Regions from separate parts of the Janibacter sp. YB324 genome, predicted to be linked through region 1. Evidence: predicted binding sites of a transcription regulator. Region 1 holds the regulator's gene; the other holds the start of a gene.
The links. The regulator HrcA, encoded in region 1, represses chaperone genes, less so after heat shock. The targets are predictions, from matches to a motif close to TTNGCACTCGNNNNNNNCGAGTGCNAA.
Positions count from the first base shown of each region.

Region 1 (4,415 bases):
TGTTGCGACGAACCTAGCGACGCAGCCGGGGTGACGACATGGGGAGGACTCCCCCCTCCGGTCAGCGCTTGAAGGCGTGCCGCAGCCGACCGACGAAGCCGGAGTCGACGTCGTCGAGCTCGCCATCGGGCTGCTCCTCGTCGCGCACGGCCGCGAGCTCCCGCAGCAGACGCTCCTGCTCCGCGTCGAGCTTGGTCGGGGTGCGCACGTCGACGTGGATGACGAGGTCACCGCGGCCCTCGCGCCGCAGGTGCGTGACGCCGAGGCCGGGCAGGACGATCGTGTCGCCGGGCTGGGTGCCCCGCTTGATGGTGATCTCCTGCTCGCCGTCGAGGGTGGCGAAGCTCATCGTCACCCCGAGCGCCGCCGCGGTCATCGGCACCGCGACGGACGCGTGCAGGTCGTCACCGCGCCGGGTGAAGGTCTCGTGGTCACGCACCCGCAGCTCGACGTAGAGGTCACCGGCCGGCCCGCCACCGGGACCGACCTCCCCTTCGCCCTCGAGGTGGATGCGGGTGCCGCTGTCGACGCCGGCGGGGATGCGCACGGTCATCGTGCGGCGGTTGCGCACCCGGCCCTGGCCGGAGCACTCGTGGCAGGGGTTGGGGATGACCTCGCCGAAGCCCTGGCAGGTCGGGCACGGGCGGCTGGTCATCACCTGACCCAGGAAGGAGCGCTGCACCTGCTGGACCTCGCCGCGGCCGGCGCAGGTCTCGCACGTGCGGCGGCCGGTGCCCGGCTGGGCGCCGTCGCCGGAGCAGGTGCCGCAGACGACGGCGGTGTCGATGGTCAGCTCCTCCTGACCGCCGAAGACCGCGGTCGCGAGGTCGAGCTCGAGCCCCACGAGACCGTCCTGCCCGCGCGCCGAGCGCGAGCGGGGGCCGCGGCCGGCGCCGCCGGCCGCCTGCCCGAAGAACTGCTCCATGATGTCGCTGAAGGTGAAGCCGGCGCCGAAGCCGTCGTGGGCACCGTAGGGGTCGCCGCCCATGTCGTACTGGCGGCGCTTCGTCTCGTCGGAGAGGACGTCGTAGGCCTGCGAGACCCGCTTGAACTGCTCCTCGGCCTCGGGGCCCCGGGGTTGACGTCGGGGTGCAGGGTGCGGGCGAGCTTGCGGTAGGCCCGCTTGATCTCCTCGGGCGTCGCCTCACGGCTGACGCCCAGGTCCTCGTAGTAGTCGTTCACGCGTGACGTCCTCGTGGGTCGTGGGTCGGTCTGGTCAGGTGCGGAGCGGACGCCGGTCAGGCATCCACGATCCGCGAGAGATAGGTGGCGACGGCACGCACCTGTGCCATCGTCGCCGGGTAGTCCATGCGGGTCGGGCCGAGCACGCCGACGGCACCGACCTGCTCGTCGCCCGCGCCGTAGCCGGAGGTGACGAGCGAGGTCCCCTGCAGCCCGGTCACGGGATTTTCGGAGCCGATGCGCACGGACACGCCGGGCGCCTCCTGATCGGCCTCGACGCTGAGCAGCTTGAGCAGCACGACGTGCTGCTCGAGGGCGTCGAGCACCGGCTCGAGGGTCATCGGGAAGTCGCTCGAGCTGCGCGCGAGGTTGGCCGTGCCGGCCAGGGTGACCTTGGTCGCCCGCTCCTCGGCCAGTGCCGCCTCGACGACACCGATGACCCCGGCGGTGAGGGCGTCCTCGGTCTCGACGTCCTCGTCGTGCAGGGTGCGCAGCGACTCCAGCGCCTCGGCGAGGCGGCGGTCGCGGGTGGCGGCGTTGACCCGGCCGCGTGCGCTGGCCAGGGCATCGGCGCCCTGGGGAGCCAGGTAGTCGACCCCCGTGGGCACCACGCGCTGCTCGACGCGGCCGGTGCCCATGATGACGACGACCATGAGCCGGGTCTCGCTCATCGGCACCAGCTCGATGTGCTTGACCGTGCTGCGGGTGAGCGAGGGGTACTGCACGACCGCGACCTGCCGGGTCAGCGTCGACAGCAGACGGACCGTGCGGTCGAGGACGACGTCGAGGTCGTCGGCACCCTCGAGGTAGTCGGTGATCGCCGCGCGCTCCCCCCGGGACATGGGGCGGATCGCCTGCAGCCGGTCGACGAAGAGCCGGTAGCCGGCATCGGTCGGGATGCGCCCCGCAGAGGTGTGTGGGGCGATGATGAGCCCCTCGTCCTCGAGCGCGGCCATGTCGTTGCGCACGGTCGCGGCCGAGACGTTGAGCTGGTGGCGGTCGAGCAGCGCCTTGGAGCCGACCGGCTCCGACGTCTGGACGTAGTCCTCGACGATGGCGCTGAGCACGGCCATGCGGCGCTCCTGGCTCATGCTGACCTCCTTCGACACCCACGAACGGGACCGCTGGCACTCGGTCCACCTGAGTGCCAAGTCTACGACCGGGGCGGCCATTCCCCGGAATCCGGCGTGCCGACGCCGCGAGTGACCTCCCTTCGGCCTACCGTCCGTGCCGTGAGCGATCGATACGGCATGGACGTCCTCTCCGGCGACTGGAAGTCGAAGGGCCGGCTGGCCCGACCGACCTCGCGGGCGATGGAGGCCGCGCCGGGCACCGTCGTCGAGGACGTCGAGACCGGCTGGGTCGGCGCCGTGGTCGCCGTGGAGAAGGCGGGCGGCGTCCACGTCGTCCACCTCGAGGACCGGCGGGGCAAGGTCAAGGCCTTCCCGCTCGGTCCGGGCTTCCTCGTCGACGGCGCCCCGGTCTCGCTCACCGCGCCGAAGGGGGCCCAGCGCGCGGCCCTCGCAGCCGCCGAGAAGCAGGCCTCCCGCACTACGAGCGGGTCCGTCGCCGTGCACGACGCCAAGGCCCGGGTCGCCATCGGGTCCCGGATCTTCGTCGAGGGCCGCCACGACGCCGAGCTCGTCGAAAAGGTCTGGGGCCACGACCTGCGGGTCGAGGGCGTCGTCGTCGAGATGCTCGACGGCGTCGACGACCTCGCGGCCGCGATCCGCGACTTCGCCCCCGGCCGCGGTCGGCGGATGGGGGTCCTCGTCGACCACCTCGTGCCGGGCAGCAAGGAGTCGCGCATCGTCGCCGAGGCCAACAAGGTCGCGCCCGAGCACGTGCTCGTCCTCGGGCACCCCTACGTCGACGTGTGGCAGTCGGTGCGCCCGCAGCGCCTCGGCATGGAGGTCTGGCCGACGATCCCCCGCTCGATGGAGTGGAAGCGCGGGATCTGCGCCCACCTCGGCTGGCCCCACGACTCCCAGGCCGACATCGCCCGCGCCTGGAAGCAGATCCTGGGCACCGTCCGCAGCTATGCCGACCTCGAGCCCGCCCTCCTCGGGCGCGTCGAGGAGCTCATCGACTTCGTCACGGCGCCCGAGGGCTGATCCTCCCCGCTCCCTGAGGAGGTCGCCCGCGGCCGTCTCGAAGGGTTGCCCCGACGCCCGTCCGGCCGGACCGATTGACCGGGAAGATCGGATCCGGCCGGGAAAGCTGCTGGTGACCGCGAAATTGCGCGGTCACCTGCAGCTTTCCCGGCCACGAGCGGATTTCCCGGCCACGGGCTGAGCGCGTCGGCACCGGACCGCAGGCGAAGGGGGATGCCGGCGCAGATCCAGCCGACGTCACGCACGACGACGGCCGCCGAGGGGTCAGTCCTTCGGGCCGCCTGCGACGTAGATGACCTGGCCGGACACGAAGCCGGCCTCCTCGGACAGGAGGAAGGACGCGGTGGCGGCGATGTCCTCGGGCTGGCCGACGCGGCCGACCGGGGTCTCCTTGGCCGCGTGGGCGAGGAAGTCCTCGAAGGGCACACCGATGCGCTCTGCGGTCGCGGCCGTCATGTCGGTCTGGATGAAGCCGGGGGCGATCGCATTGGCCGTCACGCCGAACTTGCCGAGCTCGATCGCCAGGGTCTTGGTGAAGCCCTGCATGCCGGCCTTGGCGGCCGAGTAGTTGGTCTGGCCGCGGTTGCCCAGGGCAGAGGTCGAGCTGAGGTTGACGATGCGGCCGTACTTTTCCGCGGTCATGTGCGCCTGGGCGGCCTTGGTCATGAGGAAGGCGCCCCGCAGGTGGACCGCCATGACCGAGTCCCAGTCGTCGACGCTCATCTTGAAGAGCATGTTGTCGCGGATGATGCCGGCGTTGTTGACGAGCAGCGTCGGGGCACCGAGCTCCTCGGCCACGCGAGCGACGCCCGCCTCGACCTGCTCGGCGTCGGAGACGTCGACGCCCACGGCCAGGGCGGTCCCGCCCCCTTCGGTGATCTCGTCGACGACCGCCTGGCAAGCGGACTCGTCGAGGTCGAGCACGGCGACGTGGTGGCCGTCGGTGGCGAGGCGAAGGGCGATGGCCCGGCCGATCCCGCGGGCGGCTCCGGTGACGATGGCGGTGCGAGTCGTGGTCATGCGGCCCATCGTGCGCCATCGGGTAAGCGCTCGCACACCTGAGTCCGCGGAGCGGTCATCGAGGCCCGGGTCAGCGGCGGTGCACCCGGCTCGGGCGCC
Region 1 is NZ_CP060120.1:2,015,133-2,019,547, forward strand. It holds partial or broken gene dnaJ (molecular chaperone DnaJ) at 62-1,182, opposite strand; gene hrcA (heat-inducible transcriptional repressor HrcA) at 1,239-2,273, opposite strand; gene H7A72_RS09775 (DUF3097 domain-containing protein) at 2,415-3,296, shown strand; gene fabG (3-oxoacyl-ACP reductase FabG) at 3,561-4,316, opposite strand; gene H7A72_RS09785 (trimeric intracellular cation channel family protein) at 4,387-4,415, opposite strand, start outside.

Region 2 (4,415 bases), 520 kb from region 1:
GCGACGTCGCGGAGCTGAAACTCTTCTTCAGCGAGTTGATGGGACCCGACACGGAGCGACGGTTGGCCGCCGACCAAATCAAGCAACACACGGCCCGACTCGCCGAGTACCACTCCATCCAGGAGCGGTTCGCCGACCGTGCCGATGTGGCCTCGCGGATGATCCCGCTCGAGCTGGGAATCGCGATGACCGAGGCAGCGCTGGCCTTCTGGGTGGACTTGGCCGAGCGGCTCGATCCCGAGGACTGACCCTCAGCGCCACCGGCTGCGGCCCGCGGCAGCCTCGCTGGGGCGGTCTTTCACAGCGATCAGGGTCGGTCGGTGGCTCCTGGGTCGCATCTACACCACGGAGCATGACGAATGGGGTGGCGCACCAACCGGTGCGCCACCCCATTCGATCAGGTCGGGACGTCAGTGCGAGTGGCCGTGACCCTCGTCCTCGTCCTCCTTCTTGTCCACGACGAGCGTGTCGGTGGTGAGGACCATCGACGCGATCGAGGCGGCGTTGACGAGCGCGGAGCGGGTGACCTTGACCGGGTCGATGACGCCCTGGCCGATGAGGTCGCCGTACTCGCCGGTCGCGGCGTTGAGGCCCTGACCCGGGGTCAGCTCCTGCACCTTGGCGACGGCGACGTAACCCTCGAGGCCCGCGTTCTCGGCGATCCAGCGCAGCGGCTCGACACCGGCGGTGCGCACGATGTTGGCACCGACCTGCTCGTCACCCTCGAGCTGCACGGAGTCGAGCGCGGCGACCGCGTGCGCCAGGGCGGAGCCACCGCCGGCGACGATGCCCTCCTCGATGGCCGCGCGGGTCGCGGAGATCGCGTCCTCGATGCGGTGCTTCTTCTCCTTGAGCTCGACCTCGGTGTGGGCACCCACCTGGATGACGCACACGCCACCGGCAAGCTTGGCGAGGCGCTCCTGAAGCTTCTCGCGGTCCCAGTCGGAGTCGGTGCGCTCGATCTCGGACTTGATCTGGTTGACCCGACCAGTCACGTCGTCGGCAGCACCCTGGCCGTCGATGATCGTCGTGGTGTCCTTGGTGACGACGATGCGACGGGCCTGCCCAAGGTCCTCGAGGGTGACCTGGTCGAGCTTGAGGCCGACCTCCTCGGCGATGACCTGACCGCCGGTGAGGATCGCCATGTCCTGGAGCATCGCCTTGCGGCGGTCGCCGAAGCCGGGAGCCTTGACGGCCGCGACGTTGAAGACGCCCTTGAGCTTGTTGACGACGAGCGTCGAGAGGGCCTCGCCGTCGATGTCCTCGGCGATGACGAGCAGCGGCTTGCCGGACTGCACGACCTTCTCCAGCACCGGGAGGATCTCCTGGATGTTGGAGATCTTGCCCTGGTTGATCAGGACGTAGGCGTCCTCGAGGACACCCTCCATACGCTCCGGGTCGGTGACGAAGTAGGGGCTGATGTAGCCCTTGTCGAACTGCATGCCCTCGGTGAAGTCGAGCGCGGTCTCGGCGGTCGAGGACTCCTCGACGGTGATGACGCCGTCCTTGCCGACCTTGTCGAAGGCGTCGGCGATGATCCCGCCGATGCCCTGGTCCTGGGCGGACAGCGACGCGACCTGGGCGATCTCGTCCTTGCCCTCGACCTCACGGGCGGTCTCGAGCAGGCGGGCCGAGACGGCCTCGACGGCCTTGTCGATGCCGCGCTTGAGGCCGGACGGGGCGGCTCCCGCGGCGACATTGCGCAGGCCCTCCTTGACCATGGCCTGGGCGAGGACGGTCGCGGTCGTCGTGCCGTCACCGGCGACGTCGTTGGTCTTGGTGGCGACCTCCTTGGCGAGCTGGGCGCCGAGGTTCTCGTAGGGGTCCTCGAGCTCGATCTCGCGGGCGATCGTCACGCCGTCGTTGGTGATCGTGGGGGCGCCCCACTGCTTGTCGATGACGACATTGCGGCCCTTGGGGCCGAGGGTCACCTTGACGGCGTTGGCGAGCTGGTCGACGCCGCGCTGGAGGGCGTCACGGGCGGAGTCGTTGAACTCCAGTTCCTTGGCCATGTCTGTCCTTTGGTTCTAACGAAGGGGGAAGAGGTGACGCCCCGGAGGGCCCGGGAGGGGCCGCACCCGGGGCGTCAGCTCAGTACTGGGAAGGATCGTCAGCCGACGATCGCGAGCACGTCGCGCGCGGAGAGGATGAGGTACTCCTGGCCGCCGTGCTTGACCTCGGTGCCGCCGTACTTGGAGTAGATGACGCGGTCGCCGACGGAGATGTCCATCGGGATGCGCTCGTCACCGTCCTCGTTGAACCGGCCGGGGCCGACGGCGACGACCTCGCCCTCCTGGGGCTTCTCCTTGGCGGTGTCCGGGATGACGAGGCCGGAGGCGGTGGTCTGCTCCGCCTCGATGCCCTGGACGACGATCCGGTCCTCGAGCGGCTTGATGGAAACCGACACGGTGACTCCTTCTGTGGGGACGTGTGTGTGAACGTGGGGCGAAGCCTGGCCGGGCGCCGTCGCGGGGGTCGTCCAACCGTGGCATCTGGCACTCGCCGGAGGTGAGTGCCAAGAGCAAATCTAGGCACCCGATTGGCACTCGGTCAACCCGAGTGCCAATCCCCGTCGCGACCGGGCCGCTGGGCGGCCCGGGATGCGTGACAATGGCGCACGTGGATCCGACGACCGTGCGCTGGCTGGCCTCCCCCGAGGGGCACGAGTCCCTGCACGGCCTGCCCGAGTACCGCGAGGCGGACGCGGTCGGTCTGGCCTCTCGGCTGCGGGCGGGGGGTCACTCCGCCGAGCGCGTCGCCGCCCTCCTGACGCAGAAGCGCCTGCAGGCGCGCGCGCAGGAGAAGTTCGGCGAGTTCGCCGACGGCATGCTCTTCACCCCCGATGGTCTCGAGCAGGCCAGCCGGCTCGAGGTGGCGGCGACGCACGCCGGCCGCTACGCGACGGCCAGCCTGGCGACCGTCCACGACCTCGGCTGCGGCATCGGCTCGGACGCGATGGCGATGAGCGCCCTCGGTGTCACCGTCCACGGCGTCGATGCCGACCCGCTCACGGCGGCCATCGCCGACGTCAACCTGCGGCCGTGGCCCGACAGCCGGGCCCGCACCGGTGTGGCCGAGGACTTCGAGGCACCGCTCGACCCGCTGCACTCGCGCACCGGAGTCTGGCTCGACCCCGCCCGCCGCACCCCCGGAGTCACCGACCGCTCCGGCCGCACCCGGCGCGTCTTCCGGCTCGACGAGATCTCCCCGTCGTGGGACTTCGTGCTCTCCGTCGCCCGTGACGTCCCCGCGACCGGGGCCAAGCTCTCCCCTTCGCTCCCCCACGACATCCCGCCGCTCGGCACCGAGGCCCAGTGGACCTCGTGGCAGGGCACCGTCCTCGAGTGCACGGTCTGGTGGGGCCCGCTCGTCAAGGAGGCCGGCCGCAGCGCCCGGGTCCTGCGCAAGGGCGCGCCGCCGGTCGAGGTCGACCAGCGCAGCTGCGAGGACGACCCGGCCGCCGCCCTCTCGCTCGCCGACACCGGCCGCTGGCTCTACGAGGCCGACCGCGCGGTCACCCGGGCAGGCCTCATCGGCACCGTCACCGGCGCCGTCTCCGGCATGGAGCTCGAGGCCGGGCTCGGCTACGTCACCAGCGACGACGCGGTCGACCTCGGCCACGCCCGACGCTACGAGGTGCTCGAGGCGATGCCCTTCTCCGTCAAGGGTCTGCGCGGGTGGCTCCGCGAGCGCGGGGTCACCGGCCTCACGGTCAAGAAGCGCGGGATCCGGCTCGACGAGGACCAGCTGCGCAAGCAGCTGAAGATCGGCCGCGGGGCCGGCGACGGCGACAGTGCCACCGTCGTGCTCACCCGCGTCGGCGGCGAGCATGCCGTGCTCGTCGTCGAGGCCTCCTGAGCGCGGCATCACCGGCGCGAGCGCCGTCGACGCCCATGCGGCGCAGGTAGCCTGCCCCCCATGCCGACCCGAGCCAGTCACCTGACCCGCGCCGCTGCAGGCCTCGCCGTCCTCGCCCTCGTCGGGTGCGCCTCCGACGACCCGGGAGCGGGCAGCACGAGCTCCTCCTCGACGTCGTCCTCGACTCCGTCCTCGACCTCGGCCGAGGACACGACCTCCGCGACGTCCTCCTCGGCGGCGACGTCCTCCCCTTCGTCCTCGTCGCGGTCCACCACGACGACCGCCTCCGGCCCCGAGGCCAGCGCCTGCGTCGAGCAGGTGCGTGACGCCATGACGCCGACCCAGCAGGCCGGACAGCTGCTCATGGCGGCCATGCAGCCGGGGCCGGCCACCACGCTCGACGGGCCGATCGGGGCGCAGGGCCTGGGCTCGATGCTCTACCTCGGTGGCTGGCAGGAGAGCGCGACCGTCGCGGCCGCCAGCAAGCACCTGCAGGAGGTCTCCCCCACCGTCGACGGGACCAAGGTGGGCATGCTCGTCGCCGCCGACCAGGAGGG
Region 2 is NZ_CP060120.1:2,531,462-2,535,876, forward strand. It holds gene H7A72_RS12345 (PadR family transcriptional regulator) at 1-248, shown strand, start outside; gene groL (chaperonin GroEL) at 411-2,012, opposite strand; gene groES (co-chaperone GroES) at 2,111-2,407, opposite strand; gene H7A72_RS12360 (class I SAM-dependent methyltransferase) at 2,611-3,858, shown strand; gene H7A72_RS12365 (glycoside hydrolase family 3 N-terminal domain-containing protein) at 3,919-4,415, shown strand, end outside.
Region 2: a site for HrcA is predicted at 2,540-2,566, ahead of groES (co-chaperone GroES). Genes of this name have one in related genera too.